Regions from separate parts of the Paenisporosarcina sp. TG-14 genome, predicted to be linked through region 1. Evidence: predicted binding sites of a transcription regulator. Region 1 holds the regulator's gene; the other holds the start of a gene.
What was found. The regulator NrdR, encoded in region 1, represses ribonucleotide reductase genes. The targets are predictions, from matches to a motif close to AACACNATATATNGTGTT.

Region 1 (8,197 bases):
TTTTACTTTATCCGTCTCTTCTATTTTTCCCGCTTAACTTTATTGGGATGGTGGTCGTACGAATTCTCTCCATAATTCTTGCAGCTTTTACAAGCTCAAGTTCCCCTTTTCCCGTTAGGGTTAAGTGGTCTTCTAACCCTTCGTAACTGAAGTTAGAAGTGATAAAGGTCGGCAAATTTTCAGCCATTCTGTAATGTAAAACCGTTCCTAGAATCTCATCTCGTGTCCAAGTCGATAAAGATTCCGCACCTAGATCATCTAGCATGAGAACAGGCGCTTTTTTCACATAGTCAACTTTTTCTTGAAGAGATTGATCTTGAATTGCATGTTTCATCTCGCGCAGAAACTCCGGAACATAAACGAGAACTGTTTTGATTCTTTGTTCTGCGAGTTCATTCGCCATAGCGCCTAATACATAGGATTTCCCAACGCCAAACTCTCCGTAAATATAAAAACCTTTTGAAGGTACTTTCCCAGTAGCTTTTACTTCTTCCATAAAAGCACTAGCGTGATTCCCTAAATTTACACGTGTGTTGTGATCATAAATAACCGTTGAAAGTCTTGCTTCCATAACGTCTTTTGGCATATGCATACTCGAAATCATCGCAGACACTTCACGACGTTCATCTTCAATGGTCTTTTGCAGACATCTAGAATAATCCAATTCAATCAATCCACGATTAATCGTTAGTTTTGGCACATAACCTTTCATCATGTTATGACAGTTTGCCACGTTTTCACAGTTATTGCAGTCATGATTTTGAGAAGTATACTCATAAAGTTTTCCAAGCCCACGATCAACCATGCTTTTATTTACGACTTCTGGATTTGCTGCTAGAAATTCTTGTACTCCTCTGTTTTCAAGAATTTCTATTTTCATTTTTTCATATCGCTCCGAAAATGCTGGTGCATTTACAACACGTTTTAATGTCTCACTTATTGGTTCCATTAGTTTTGGCCTGCCCCTCTGTTACGCCGAGTTTTTTAAGCAACTGTTGTTTTTTTTCTTCCCAATCTTCAGTTACCTCATTCTCAACCGTTTGTCTTGATGAGCGTGTTTCCTTTGCTTTATAAAACCAATCAGGTACTTTCTCATCTCGTTGTGTATTTTTGCGTTTATAAGATGGAGTCTTTGCAGTTTTTTCTGTATTTTGCCAATCAACATATTGATCATGTTCTTTTCTTGATATTTCTATGGCTTGCTCGGCAGTTTGAATATTTTCGCGCTGCCAATGGGCTGCAATTTTGTGCACATAATTCTTATTTAATTTCATTTTCGCGCGGATCAAAACAAATTGTAATAATACATTTATTACAGCTGGCGGAAAACCATATATAAAGATGAGTTCATTCGCTAATTCGACTTCCACCGGCAGTGGTTCCTTACCTTTTGAGATTTCTCTCAAAACTTCTAATGGTGGAGTTTCTTCTAAATACTTAATCAAAGATTGATCTTTAGAAAGTTTTATTTCTGTAGTATCCACTTCATTCTGTTGTTTTAATTTTTGTGTAAGTCGAGGTGGTTTAGAAGAAATAGATAGTTTGTAATAATCAGCAGCTGTTTTTTTTAAGCGTTCTTCTGTAATACGATTTTGATCATCAATGGCCATCATTAGAACCTTTTGCATATCAATTGCATTTAGCGAATATAAAAAAGCCATTTTCGCAATCATTTCTTTTACAGGTAATGTTAGAACATTAGAAGGGATCATAACTTCAGATAAACCCGATTTTAATAAATCAAAATCAAAATCCATTGAATAAAAAGGGAATTTTTCTGGTCGGCTTGCTTGATCCAGTTGAACAGGATCAAAGATATGCCCGAGTTTAGTGTAGTCATGGTTACTCTTAAATACGTCTTGTAAGTCTCTTGAGACGTTTTCGTAACCCCCTTGCAAAGCTTGCTTTTTCATAAATCGTTCTCTTACCCGAAGATATGCTTTTTCATGGATGACACTGTATAATGACGTGGCTAAAATCGGTTCACTAAAGAACGAGGCAGCATCGAGTGGGGCCACTACTTCATAAATAAACATGCGCTTATCTAAATCATCTTTTTTCCACGTTTTCATCAAGCCAATGGCTTCCAGAGCAACGCGTGCATCAAATATTTTCTTTAGGGACATATTTAAAACATCCATTAAATAATAATGTGATAATTGTTCAGTTATTTGACTGTCTGATTCTGCCCATAAAGTGCAGTATAGGCTCATAGCATCGGAGCCTATAATTGGTTTATACAACATGGTCACAAGTTGGCGATCTGTGTCAGCAAGTGGATGAGGCATTTGGATGATGAAGCTATCTACTGGTTGAAGTTCTTTAAATAAAAGTTGCATGCAACATCGCCCTCCTGTTCCTTACTGTTTGTCTTGTGGATTTTTCTTTAATAATTCTTTTAATTCATCAATAAACACGTTAATATCTTTAAACTGACGATACACCGAAGCGAAACGTACATACGCGACTTCATCAATCATTGCTAATCGGTCCATAACCATTTCACCAACATCTTCAGATTTCACTTCTGAATTCCCTATACGACGTAAATCTTTTTCAATTGAAAATACGACTTCTTCAAGAGCATCGAGTGAAACAGGACGTTTTTCACATGCCCGAATAAGACCTCTCAATACTTTTTCACGGCTAAACTCTTCGCGTGAACCATCTTTTTTTACAACAATCAATGGCATTTCTTCTACTTTTTCAAATGTAGTAAAGCGAAACCCGCATTCTTCACATTCTCTTCTTCTTCGTATTGCTTTACTATCGTCAACCGGTCTTGAATCCACGACGCGCGTTCCGTTATATTGACAAGCTGGACATCTCATATTTTTATCTCCTGAATTTAGTCATTCGTTTTATATTCCTAGTATATCAAAAAAACTTCATAAAAATCGAAAAAGCAGAGGAATTTCTTCCTCTGCTTACTCATTTTAGAGTCTAGTTATTATGCAAGTGCTGTTACGCGAGCTTTACCCACTGTAACAGGACCCATACCGCGTGGAATTTCAGTCATTTCACTAGTTTGTGATCCAAGTGCATCAGCAATATATTTAGCAGCAATTGTCGGATCTAAATCGCCACATGTATATACATCAATACTTGCATAACCGTGTTCTGGAAAGCTATGAATTGTTAAATGTGATTCTGAAATAATCACTACTCCACTTACACCTTGTGGTGCAAATTTGTGAAATACTACTTCACGTACTTCTGCTCCTGCTTTAAGTGCTGCTTCTACAAATGTCCGTTCAATAAAATTAACATCGTTTAGTTTGTCAAATTCGCATTCCCAAAGTTCTGCAATAACATGACGTCCCATTGTTTCCATCGTTTGCATGGTTCGTTTCCCCCTTATATAGAATTTAAGAAATTTGAAGAATTCTTAAAGTCGACTACCACGGGGGAAAGTTAGTCCAAAGAGGTCCTAACCCTTTAAGTAGTCAGTGTGTACAATTAAAGTACACGATTTACATTATATGATGTATTTATCGACAATGCAAGTAATTAAAAAAAATTCCTTTCTGCTCCAAACAAGGAGCAGGAAGGAATTTTTTTTACGTTTGATAAACTTTTAAAGCAAGTCCAACTTTTTTGGCTAAATCGACTACACGAGCTGAATAACCCCATTCATTATCATACCAAGCAAGAACTTTTACTTTGCGTTTCCCCATTACCATTGTCGATAATCCGTCAATAATTGCTGAGTGTGGATTTGAATTGAAATCAATCGAAACAAGTGGTTCTATTGTGAAACCAAGGACGCCCTTCATGGCACCTTCAGAAGCTTCAATAAATGTAGCATTTAATTCTTCGACTGTTACGTCAGTTTGTAAGTCCACTACAAGATCAATTAATGAAACATTAGGTGTTGGTACACGCAGTGACAACCCGTGAAGCTTTCCTTTTAATTCAGGTAACACTAATGCTATTGCTTTGGCTGCTCCTGTGGTCGTAGGAACGATTGACTGTGCACAAGCTCTTCCACGGCGTAAATCTTTATGTGGATTGTCAAGGTTATTTTGATCACTGGTATATGCATGAACAGTCGTCAATAAACCATTATCAATACCAAATTTATCATTTAATAATTTAGCTACTGGTGCTAAACAATTCGTTGTACAACTTGCATTGGAAATAATATCATGTTCATTAATATTTAATTTGTCATCATTTACACCCATAACAATCGTTATGTCTTCATTTTTACCAGGTGCTGTTAAAATAACTTTTTTGGCACCAGCTTTTAAATGTAATGCCGCTCTTTCACGCTCATTAAATTTACCAGTTGCTTCAATGACAATATCGATGCCCATTTCTTTCCAAGGTAAATTTAATGGGTCACGATCATTCAATAATTGAACACGTTTCCCATTTATGATTAAAGCATGTTCTTCGATCACAATTTCACCAGAAAACGTCCCGTGATTTGTGTCATACTTAATCAAATGTGCTAATGTTTCTGCTGGATAACTAGCATTAATTGCTACCACGTTTAAATCATCTTGAACAATTGCTTGACGAAAAACCATACGACCTATACGTCCAAATCCATTAATTGCTATAGAAGCTTGCATGAAAATCCTCCTACAAATATGTTATACTGTTCATCTTTATCCACGAAATAGTATAACATAATTTACATTAAGTAATACAGTAAATTCGCTATGTAGAAATGTTCTATTTTTCAGAAATTGGGACATTAAATGTCCCACTCAGCTAATATACGCTCTAATTGAACTTTAGACTGGTCAATTGATCCATTATTATAAATGACTGCATCAGCACCTTTTTCTTTTTCGGAAATTGGTAATTGTGACTGTATTCGTGTTTCTGCTTCTTCTTTTGATAAAGAATTCCTATTCATTAAACGATGCAATTGCATCTCTTCAGTAACTGAAACCACGAGTATTTTATCAACAAAATGTTGAAGGCGACTTTCAAATAAAAGAGGAATATCCATAATTATAGTTTTTTGACCCTGCTCAAACAGCTCATCTCGCATGCGTAACATTTCATTACGTATCGCTGGGTGCATCAAATCGTTCAATTGTTTCCTTTTTGCAGGATCATGAAAAATAAGTTGACCAAGAGAATCCCTATTTAATGTGCCGTCCTCATTCATCACCACATGTCCAAATACACGTTCAATTTCTTGTAAGTTAGCTGTTCCCGGTTCTACAACTTGTCGTGCAACTAAGTCTGCATCGATGATTGGAAATCCTTTTTCTTTTAACATAGCTGAAATTGTACTTTTCCCACTCGCAATACTTCCCGTTAATCCAATAATCATCCATTGATCATCCTTTTACCTTTGACATGAAGGACAATACCAAGAGTTCCGTCCTCCAAGTACAAGTTGTTTTGTAGCGTTTATGCAATTTGGGCATTGTTTCTTGCCGTACATTTGCAAACGGTCTTGCATGCCTCCCGCTTCTCCATTGATGTTTCGATAATCTGAAATAGAACTGCCACCAGCTAAAATACTTTCATTTAACACTGCGACAATCGTGTGAAAAAGTGCAATCAGTCTTTTTTGACTAATACGATTTACTTTTCTCGCTGGGTGAATATGCATGCTATATAATGCTTCAGTTGCGTATATATTGCCACAACCAGAAATGACTTGGCCATCCATAATCGTTTCTTTTATGGACTTATGTTGATATTTAGGAAGCTTGGACATTTCAAGAAAATAACTTAATGCCGAGTCATCAAAAGGTTCAGGCGCCATTCGTAATAATGGCGGAAATTGGGCTTCTGATTCAAGTAACCGCATTTCGCCAAACCTTCGAATATCCGTATACACCAACAACATATCGTCGTCTAAGTGGAAGATTACGTGTATGTGTTTTCTGAATTTCTCTTCTGAGATCTCATGCGTTTCGTGAACATAGAACCACGCACCTGTCATACCTAAATGAGTCACTAATAATATACTTTGTTGGTTTTTCTCTAAATGAAAATAAATATACTTTGATCTTCTTACTATCCGAATGATTTTTGCATCTGCTAGTCTTTGTTGGAAATCAGCAAGCTCGGTTCCTTTGATGATAGCTTGCTTCCCTGCCTTGCGGGACACTTCTAAGACCGGTGAAATAGTTACTCTTTCAATAGTCTTTCCAGTAGCCACAGGTTTAAGGGAGTTTACGACTCCCTCTACCTCAGGTAATTCAGGCATTTTTTTGCCCCCTTACTTCGTATCATACCAAGTTGAACCATACGCATAGTCCACTTTAAGAGGCACTTTCAGTTCAATCGCATGTTCCATCACTTCAGGTACAATTTTTTCTAATATCGAGATTTCTTCTGGCGGAGCTTCAAAAATTAATTCATCATGAACTTGAAGAAGCATTTTTGCTTGTAACTTATCTTTCTTTAAGCGAGCAGCCATATCAATCATTGCCTTTTTAATAATATCTGCTGCACTTCCTTGAATCGGGGTATTCATCGCAGTTCGTTCTGCAAACCCACGCAAGTTGAAGTTTGAACTAGTAATATCCGGCAAATATCTTCGTCTGTTTAAAATAGTTGTGACAAAGCCTTTTAGTTTTGCATCTTGAACGATATCATCCATGTATTCTTTAACACCTGGGAAACTTTTTAAATATCGATCAATAAATTCAGCCGCTTCCTTGCGTGTAATTGATAGGTTTTGAGACAGCCCGTAATCACTAATACCGTATACAATTCCGAAGTTTACTGCTTTAGCTGCACGACGCATATCTGACGTTACAGCTTCTGCTTCCACATGGAAGACGTCCATCGCCGTTTTTGTATGAATATCTAAGTCATTTTGAAAAGCCTCTATTAACTCTTCATCATCGGACATATGTGCTAAGACACGCAATTCAATTTGAGAATAATCCGCTGCGAATAAAATCCAGCCCGGCTGTGATGGGACAAATGCTTTACGAATTTTTCGTCCTTCTTCTAATCTCACCGGTATGTTTTGTAAATTTGGATTCGTAGAACTCAAACGTCCTGTTTGTGTGAGAGCCTGTTGGTATCTTGTATGAATCTTCCCATCATCTTTATGAATTTCTTTTAATAGACCTTCAATATACGTAGACTGTAGTTTTCCTAATTGACGGTACAACAGAATATGCGAGATTATTTCATGTTTACCCTCTAGTTTTTCTAACACATCAGCGGCTGTTGAATAACCCGTTTTCGTTTTTTTCAGAGCAGGAAGACCAAGTTTATCAAATAAAATCACACCTAATTGTTTTGGTGAATTAATGTTAAAGTTCTCACCAGCAGCATGATAGATTATTTGTTCAATTTCCGTTAATTTTCCAGCTAAATCTTCTCCGATATCAACGAGGGTTTGACGATCCACTTTAACTCCATCTGATTCCATTTTCCCTAGAATGGTAGCTAAAGGTAATTCTAAATTTTGATAAAGTTCATATTGTTCATTTTCTTTCAGCTTCTTATCCATCACTTCACGTAGCTTCCAGATAGCCATTGCCTTCCGTACAACATGTTCACCAAGTTCTGCATCTTCAGGGACCGATTTCTTTGCACCTTTGCCATACACTTGTTCATTCGTTAATACGTCCCCATAACCGAATTGGCGAGAAAGTTCTGCTACATCGTCAGACGTAATTCCTGGATTGATGATATAGGCAGCCAACACAAAATCGGATTCAACACCATCGAGCAAGACATCATTTCGATGAAATGCAGCAAGAGCTGCCTTGGAGTCAACTAGTCTTTTTTTCTTGGTATCGTCAGCTAACCATTCACGGAATGATTCACATGCAAAGGCATCTTCGACTTTCACAAAATACGCATGAGTGTCATCAACTAAGGCAACACCTAGCATGTCAGCTGTATGGTATTGTTCATCATATAATTCTAAATGTACAGCCATTTCATCGGATAGATGTTCATCTGTTATTTCAGACAACTGTGTGAATGTAATTTCAGATTTCATTTCTTCAACTTGAGCATATGTCGTTTTTTCCAACAATGATTTGAAAGCTAACTCTTGCCAAATTTTAATAACCTCATCCATGTTAGGCCCTTTGTAAGTCAAATCTTCAAGACTAATGGTAATTGGTGCCTCAGTCTCAATCGTAGCTAATACTTTGCTCATCTTCGCTTGCTCTTCGTTAGCGACAAGTTTTTCTTTTAGTTTCACACCTTTGACTGTATCAAGCCCTTTATAAACACCATCAACTGAATG
Region 2 (8,197 bases), on a different contig from region 1:
TGGCGGTGGTCCAGGTTCTGGTCCAGTAGGCGTAAAGAAAGACTTGATTCCATTCTTACCAAAACCTGTTTTAGTGAAGACAGAAGAAGGATATCACTTTGATTACAACCGTCCTCAATCAATCGGACGAGTTAAACCTTTTTATGGAAACTTTGGTATTAACGTCCGAGCGTACACGTATATTCGTTCAATGGGTCCAGATGGTTTGAAAGCCATCACTGAATATGCAGTACTTAATGCAAATTATATGATGCGTCGTTTACAACCGCACTTTGACTTGCCTTATGATCGTCATTGTAAGCATGAATTTGTTTTAAGTGGTCGTCGTCAAAAGAAACTAGGCGTGCGTACATTAGATATGGCAAAACGTCTTCTTGACTTCGGCTATCACCCACCTACAATTTACTTCCCATTAAATGTGGAAGAAGCGATGATGATTGAACCAACGGAGACAGAGTCTAAAGAAACATTAGACGCGTTTATCGATGCTATGATACAAATAGCTAAAGAAGTAGAAGAGACGCCAGAAATCGTCCAACAGGCACCTCATACAACGGTAATTAAACGTTTGGACGAGACCAAAGCTGCACGTACACCAGTTTTACGTTATAAAAAAATATAAAGAAATATAAAAAAAGGGTCTTTCCGCGAGAGCGGGAGGACCCTTTTTTACAATACAAGAAAGTATATAAATTTAGTGAGCCATGAATCCAGTATTCCTGGTATTTTAAGGAGTAGGTTCTAGTATGATATCGCTGATTTGCGCTCCAGGCGGACGCTTTCCACTGGGCGGGCGACGAGCCTCCTCAGGCCAACACGATGTTGGTCACAAAGGCGTTGTCACATGATGTGACGTTCTTAGCCTTTGTTCCACTTGGCGCTCCACTGCGGGGTCTCGCCTGTCCCGCTAAACCCGTAGGAAAGATATTGGACGAACTGTCATTCGTCCAATATCTTTGCGACGAGTAACCGCAGGAGCACATGTTTTTTCGTCGCCTTCCGCTTCAATCAAGTAATGTTTTCGAATTGATCACAAATGAAAAGATAACTTAAAAAGAACAGAATATATACTTTTTAAGGCCAGAAAGTCACTGTACTTTAAATAATGGAAAAATGCAGTGTTTTGCATCATGAACACTGAAATTCTGGTACTTTGAGCTAGTATTTCTCTTTTTAGAAATAGTGTAGAAGAAGTATTTCTGCTAGCTTTGTATCGCTCACGATTTCAAATAATTGTCACTAAAAATAGAACTATAGAGTGTCATGAACCCCGTGTTCATAGTGTTTTTAGTATATGGAAACTAACATGAATTTCCAAGGCGAGACTCACGCTAAACAGATAAATGTAAAGAGGTGATTCTCTTTTTTAAAGCTCACAAGTCTCCTCTTGAATTTCAGTGGAAGTGATGTTTGTTAAGTAATATAAACTTGTTTAGTAATCCTATCTAAATTTAGGAGTTGGTACATTCAGCTAACAAGACGACTTTTTATATTTATTTTTATAACATATTGTCATCACTGTTGATTTATAATTAGGAGAATGATTGAAGTGGAAGGCGGCGACTCCGGTGGGAAAAGCGCGAGCCGAAGACCCTGCAGCGAGCGGAGCGAGTGAAGCGGCTGAGGCCGTGCCCACGGAAAGCGTCCGCCTGCAACGGAAATCGCTAGATCTAAATAGAAGGCTGTCTTATTCTTTAAACTGATACTTAAATCATCTGTACTTTTTTAAAGGACCGGGTGCACTTGCCGGTTTTTCTTTATAGAGAAGAAAGTATAAACTTTTTGTCATATTGTTCGACAAAGATTTCCTGGTCGTTTTGGACGGCAGACATACTGCACAATAACCTAGAAAAGTGAATAAGTATAGGACTCGCCCTTTATTTTTTCACCTTAAAAGATTAGGGTTTCCAAGGAGAAGTTGTATTGAATCTCCTTAGCTTACACTTAAATTAATCGTACTTTCCTAGCATTACTTTTTAGAAGAAAAAAAGGTTCCTCCAAATGGAAGAACCTTAATATACTTATTTTGTTTTTATTTTACCAGTCCATTGGCGGAAACCGCCTTTTAATTGATAAATCTGTGTGCATCCTTTTTTCTTTAAAAACAAAGCTGTACGTGCACTTCTTGCGCTATTTTGGCAATATAAATAGACGGGCTTGTCTGGACGAATCTCTTTAAAACGTTGACGCATTTGTGATGAAGGAATGTTACGAGAACCTAGAATGTGGCCTCCGTCAAATTCTTTTGGTTCACGAACGTCTACAAGTTGTGCTTTTCGGTATCCTTCAATAAACTGTTCTTGCGATAAAACTGACACGGCTTTTTTTAATCGGAGTGATGAAATTAAAAAATAGATCACTAACCCAAATAAACCGGCAGCAATAATATATAAATACTCCACAACTTATTTCCCCTTTCTCTCTCTATGTTCTTATTATACAAGTTTATAGATAGAAAACCCACTTTTTTAAGAGGAAATGAATTGCTTTTACCTAAATATAAATGGTCAAAAAAGGATCGTATGTTCCTTTTTAGTGTAATTGATAAAAGAAACCATTAAAATTGCTAGTAAGTTTAGCGATTTTAAAAATATGCTACTAAAATACATCCATCATAGTACGATTGGCACGGTAAATCGATCGATAACGAAGTGGTATGATAAAAAATTATCGGACCTTGATGTTGTTGCCCTATACAGAAGAGAATTTCAGAAGCAGAAGAAAAAAGCGAATGCTTCCATTTTCAAAGTCTAAAAAATAAACAGTAGCCACAGAACAATCATTTTGTTAATATAAATAGCATTGCGAGGAGGAAAATACATGTCTAAACCGATTTGGTATTTTATTAATTCTGGTGCTTGTCGTCCATCCTTTAATATGGCGTTAGATGAAGCGTTACTAGACTGGCATAGTGAAGGACTCCTCCCACCAGTTATACGTTTCTACAGATGGAATCCTGCCACATTATCTATTGGATACTTCCAAAATGTGGCTAAAGAAATTAATATGGAAGAAGTTAAAAAGCATAACTTAGGTTTTGTTCGTCGTCCAACTGGTGGTCGAGGAGTTTTGCATGAACATGAGTTAACATATAGTGTGATTGTTAGTGAAGACTATCCAAATATGCCTAGGACAGTTACCGAAGCATATCGCGTTTTAAGCGAAGGATTATTAATTGGATTTCAAAAACTTGGGTTAGATGCCTATTTTTCAGTGCCTGATACAGAAGAGAAAAAAAGTGATTTAAAAAATCCTAAAAGTGCTGTTTGTTTTGATACACCATCTTGGTATGAGTTGGTAGTAGAAGGTAAGAAAGTAGCAGGCAGTGCACAAACGCGACAAAAAGGTGTTATCCTACAGCACGGAGCGATCTTACTCGATTTGGATGAAGACAAACTCGTCTCTTTATTTAACTATAGATCTGAAGAGATGAAAGCTCGTGTTCTTAGGGGAATATCTGAAAAAGCAGTTGCGATTAATCGTATTCTCAAAACTCCCGCAACTATTGAAGAATGTATAGAAGCATTTAAAAGTGGATTTGCAGAGGGGTTAAATGTTAATCTTGAGCCTTATTCTCTGACAAATGACCAATTAGAATATGTAAAAGCGTTAGAGACTAGGCGTTATGCAAATGATGATTGGACTTATCGAAAATAGAGGGTATAAAGTATTATTTTTAATATAAAATAAGGATTATTTGCCTATAGACGTTGCGTATGTATGTTCGACCATACATGCGCTTCAATTGATTTAAATATCAATATGTAGTAATATATTTAATTATACACACTATATATAGTGTTTTTTACCTTACATAGGAGGAATGAATTATGGTACTAATTTCTAAAGATACGATTGGTAAATTGAACATTAATGCATTGAATCAGGACATAGCATCTTTCACTCAAGTACACCCCATTACACCAGACATGACATTGACGCACAAAGGTGTTTCTCGGTTAGTAATGCTCGATCGTTATTCGTTTAAAGATATGTCAAAGGAAACGTTGAAAGCAGGAGATTTCGTCGTATTAACGGTGAAAGAAGATCCTAAATTCCCAGCTCGTGGCTTAGGCTATATTGTCTCTATAGACCGTGCAACAAACAAGGCAAAAGTGTTAATTGAAGAGGACTACAGAAGTGCCATTGATGACCCAACTGAACAACAATCGGGAATCGTTAATCGTTCAATACATGTAATTGAAAAACCGCTGGAAGTTTATTATGAACAAATTGCAAAACGTAATGCAACTGGATTAGCATCAGTAGAAACAACTGAAGAAAAGAAACAAGAATGGTTCCAAAAGTTTTATGAACAATTGGTAGCATTGAAATTTATACCTGCTGGACGAGTTCTTTATGGAGCGGGAGCAGGTACCGATGTAACCTATTTCAACTGTTATGTTATGCCGTTTGTGCCGGATTCGCGTGAAGGGATTTCTGATCATCGTAAACAAGTGATGGAAATCATGAGTCGTGGTGGTGGCGTTGGAACGAATGGATCAACACTACGTCCACGTAATACGCTTGCAAAAGGTGTTAACGGAAAATCATCTGGCTCTGTATCATGGTTAGACGATATCGCGAAGTTAACTCATCTAGTTGAACAAGGTGGCAGCCGACGTGGTGCTCAAATGATCATGCTAGCTGATTGGCATCCTGATATTGCAGAATTTATTATTTCAAAAATGCAAAATCCTAGAATTCTTCGCTTTTTAATCGAGAATACAGAGGATGAAACCATCAAAGAACTAGCGAAAGATAAACTTAACTTTAAACCTTTAACACAGCAAGAAGAAGCGATGTATCAAGGGATAGTTAATTACAAGGCAATACCTGGTCTAGGTGGATTTAGTGATGGAATTATCCGCGATGCAGAGACAAAGTTAACAGATGGTGGTACTTACAGCGTAAACAATTCAGAGTTTTTAACTGGTGCTAATATTTCAGTTACGCTAACTGATGACTTTATGAAAGAAGTAGAACTAGATGGCGATCATGCACTTCGATTCCCTGCTGTTGAAACTTACACTTCTGAAGAAATGGCTGTTTATAATGAGAAATGGCATGAAATTGGAGACATTCGTGAATGGGAAAAACAAGGTCATAGCGTACGTACTTATCGTACGATGAAAGCGAAAGACTTATGGAATTTAATCAACATTTGCGCAACATACTCAGCAGAACCTGGGATTTTCTTTATTGATAATGCAAATGAAATGACCAATGCAAAAGCATATGGACAACAAGTGGTAGCAACGAATCCATGCGGAGAACAACCTTTAGCGCCATATTCAGTATGCAACTTGGCAGCTGTCAATTTAGCACAATTTGCTCAAAAAGAGTCGAAAACAGTCGATTTTGAAGGTCTAAAAGAAACCGTGCGTGTCGGTGTACGTATGCAAGATAACGTGATTGATGCAACACCTTACTTCTTGGAAGAGAACGAAGTACAAGCCCGTGGTGAACGTCGTGTTGGCCTTGGTGTTATGGGACTAGCTGACTTACTAATTTATTGTGAAAAAGAATATGGATCAGATGAAGGTAATGTTTTAGTTGATCAAATTTTTGAAACAATTGCTGTAGCAGCGTATGAAACTTCTGCTGAGCTTGCAAAAGAACGTGGGAGCTTCCCGTTCTTACAAGGTGAAACGGAAGAAGAAACAAATCGATTGCGCCAAGCTTTCATTAATACAGGATTCATGAAAAAAATGGTACCTCATGTTAGAGAATCGATTATTGAAAATGGAATTCGCAACTCTCACTTATTAACTGTCGCACCAACGGGATCAACAGGCACAATGGTTGGAGTATCAACAGGGTTAGAACCTTATTTCTCATTCACATATTATCGTAGTGGTCGTTTGGGTAAATTCATTGAAGTAAAAGCTGATATTGTACGTGAATACTTAGAAGCAAATCCACATGTAGATGCTAATAATTTGCCAGAGTGGTTTAAAGCATCGATGGAATTAGCACCTGAAGCCCATGCTGATGTGCAGTGTATTATTCAACGTTGGATTGATAGTTCTATTTCTAAAACAGTAAATGCACCTCGTGGATATACAGTGGAACAAGTACAAGGTGTATACGAACGACTGTATCGTGGTGGAGCAAAAGGTGGAACAGTGTATGTTGACGGAAGTCGAGATGCACAAGTATTAACACTTAAAGCCGAAGAAAATGTAATGGATGAACATCATTATGAAGAGAAAATCATGGGAAATCGTCCGATTGTATTAGTAGATACCATCCAAGCTTTACGCTCTACAACGGTGACAATTGGTTCTGAAGCAGGAAACAAATGTCCGGTATGTAGACAAGGGACAGTGGAAGAAATGGGTGGCTGCAATACATGTACAAGTTGCGGTGCACAACTTAAATGTGGACTTTAGAACAAAGTATTGAAACGACTATAGCCACAAATGAATCAATATAATAAAAAAACGCCGCCCATTGTATCTTACTTGATACAATGGGCGGCGTTTCTATTTCTATATATTTGTTGAAGTCATTGCTACTCCAACCTTTTTATCTGGAGGCTCTTCCGGTGTTAATCATAAACATCAATATTCTGAATATCGAGAGACTGGGACATCACATAATACACTGGTTGCTAAATGTTGATTTTTGTATAGCTCAATCATTTTACTAAAGTTTTTTCAAATCACAGAAAATATGATTAGAGTGAGTGATATCAGTCAAAAATGGAATATAGAAAGGATTGTGATTTGATTGAAAAGTACTCATTATTTTTGGATATCATCTGCACATGCTGCAGTTTTTACAAGTATATTAGGTTTTCTACATGTATTTAAATTTATATCTTGGAACCCAATAAACTGGACAAAGATACAAATATTTTCTCAAACGCATATTTCAGTGAAGTGGCTTCTTACACTTTTTGTTGTTTTTATGGTAATCAATATTGTGATGGGATTGTTCCTACTTGTCAAAAAAATGCCAACAGTTGTAACATCTATTGTCGTAGGGGGTGCTACTTGGCTGTTGCTAGAGTGGTCTATATATCAAAATTTCACACACATTAAATGGAGTTCAATACCAATATTAACGGTCATTATATTAATTTGTCGAGCGCTTGCAGAAACAATTAATTACTATGACCGTGAAGTGTACGAGGACAAACGAAAGTAGTTGCTGCAAACATTTGTTATGCTAAAATGGAAGGGAACGTGATGCAACAGGAGGGAAAAGGATGAACATTCTTTGTTTGAATGGTCCAAACTTAAATAGATTAGGAAAACGTGAACCTGCAATTTATGGGTCAGAAACGTTGGAAGATGTGAATCAATCACTTATTACATGCGGTCAAGCATTAAATGTCCTGATCGAATGTAAACAATCCAATCATGAAGGTGTATTAATTGATTGGTTACACCTTGCAGAAGAAGATAATATCGACGGCATTATTTTTAATCCAGGAGCGTATACGCATACTAGCTATGCGATACGTGATGCCATATTATCTATATCGATTCCGGTTATTGAGGTTCATATTTCTAATATCCATAGTAGAGAAAGTTTTCGGCACAAATCTGTTATAGCTGCCGCTTGTGTTGGACAAATTTCTGGTCTTGGAACATTTGGTTATACGTTAGCGCTGGAAACATTTTTACATAGAAGAAATGGGGAATCGTAAATGGGGAAGTTATCTAAATTACGTCAAGCATTAGTGGAAAATGAGATTGATGCGTTGCTTATAACAAGTGGTTATAATCGCAGATACATAACTGATTTTACCGGAACAGCTGGAGTTGCAATTATATCAAAAGAACAAGCTATTTTTATTACGGATTTCCGTTACTTAGAACAGGCTGAAAAACAAATTTCTGGATTTGAAATTGTGAAACATACTAAAACATTAGTAGAAGAAGTTACTGTTCAATTAGATAAAATGGCTGTGAAAAAGGTTGGTTTTGAGAAAGATGACATGACCTATTCAATGTATGAAAGCTATAAAAAGGCCGTTAATACTGAACTTGTACCAGTATCAGGTCTTGTAGAGAAAATACGCTTGATTAAGACACCTGAAGAGATTAAGATTATTAAGGCTGCCGCAGATATTGCAGATGCGGCTTTTAATCACATTATAACGTTTATCGCACCTGGAAAAACTGAATTAGAAGTTTCAAATGAATTAGAGTTCTTCATGCGTAAACAAGGAGCCACATCTTCT

Region 2: the regulator NrdR is predicted to act here: its motif matches at 3,786-3,803, upstream of C406_RS0107990 (vitamin B12-dependent ribonucleotide reductase).

Annotation. Positions count from the first base shown of each region.
Region 1 is NZ_AMGD01000020.1:56,325-64,521, forward strand. It holds gene dnaI (primosomal protein DnaI) at 8-949, opposite strand; gene C406_RS0107005 (replication initiation and membrane attachment family protein) at 933-2,339, opposite strand; gene nrdR (transcriptional regulator NrdR) at 2,361-2,831, opposite strand; gene speD (adenosylmethionine decarboxylase) at 2,951-3,334, opposite strand; gene C406_RS0107020 (glyceraldehyde-3-phosphate dehydrogenase) at 3,561-4,580, opposite strand; gene coaE (dephospho-CoA kinase) at 4,706-5,296, opposite strand; gene mutM (bifunctional DNA-formamidopyrimidine glycosylase/DNA-(apurinic or apyrimidinic site) lyase) at 5,312-6,184, opposite strand; gene polA (DNA polymerase I) at 6,197-8,197, opposite strand, start outside.
Region 2 is NZ_AMGD01000021.1:51,862-60,058, reverse strand. It holds gene gcvPB (aminomethyl-transferring glycine dehydrogenase subunit GcvPB) at 1-622, shown strand, start outside; gene C406_RS0108000 (rhodanese-like domain-containing protein) at 2,022-2,402, opposite strand; gene C406_RS0107995 (lipoate--protein ligase family protein) at 2,821-3,657, shown strand; gene C406_RS0107990 (vitamin B12-dependent ribonucleotide reductase) at 3,831-6,395, shown strand; gene C406_RS21000 (hypothetical protein) at 6,916-7,155, shown strand; gene aroQ (type II 3-dehydroquinate dehydratase) at 7,217-7,660, shown strand; gene C406_RS0107975 (M24 family metallopeptidase) at 7,661-8,197, shown strand, end outside.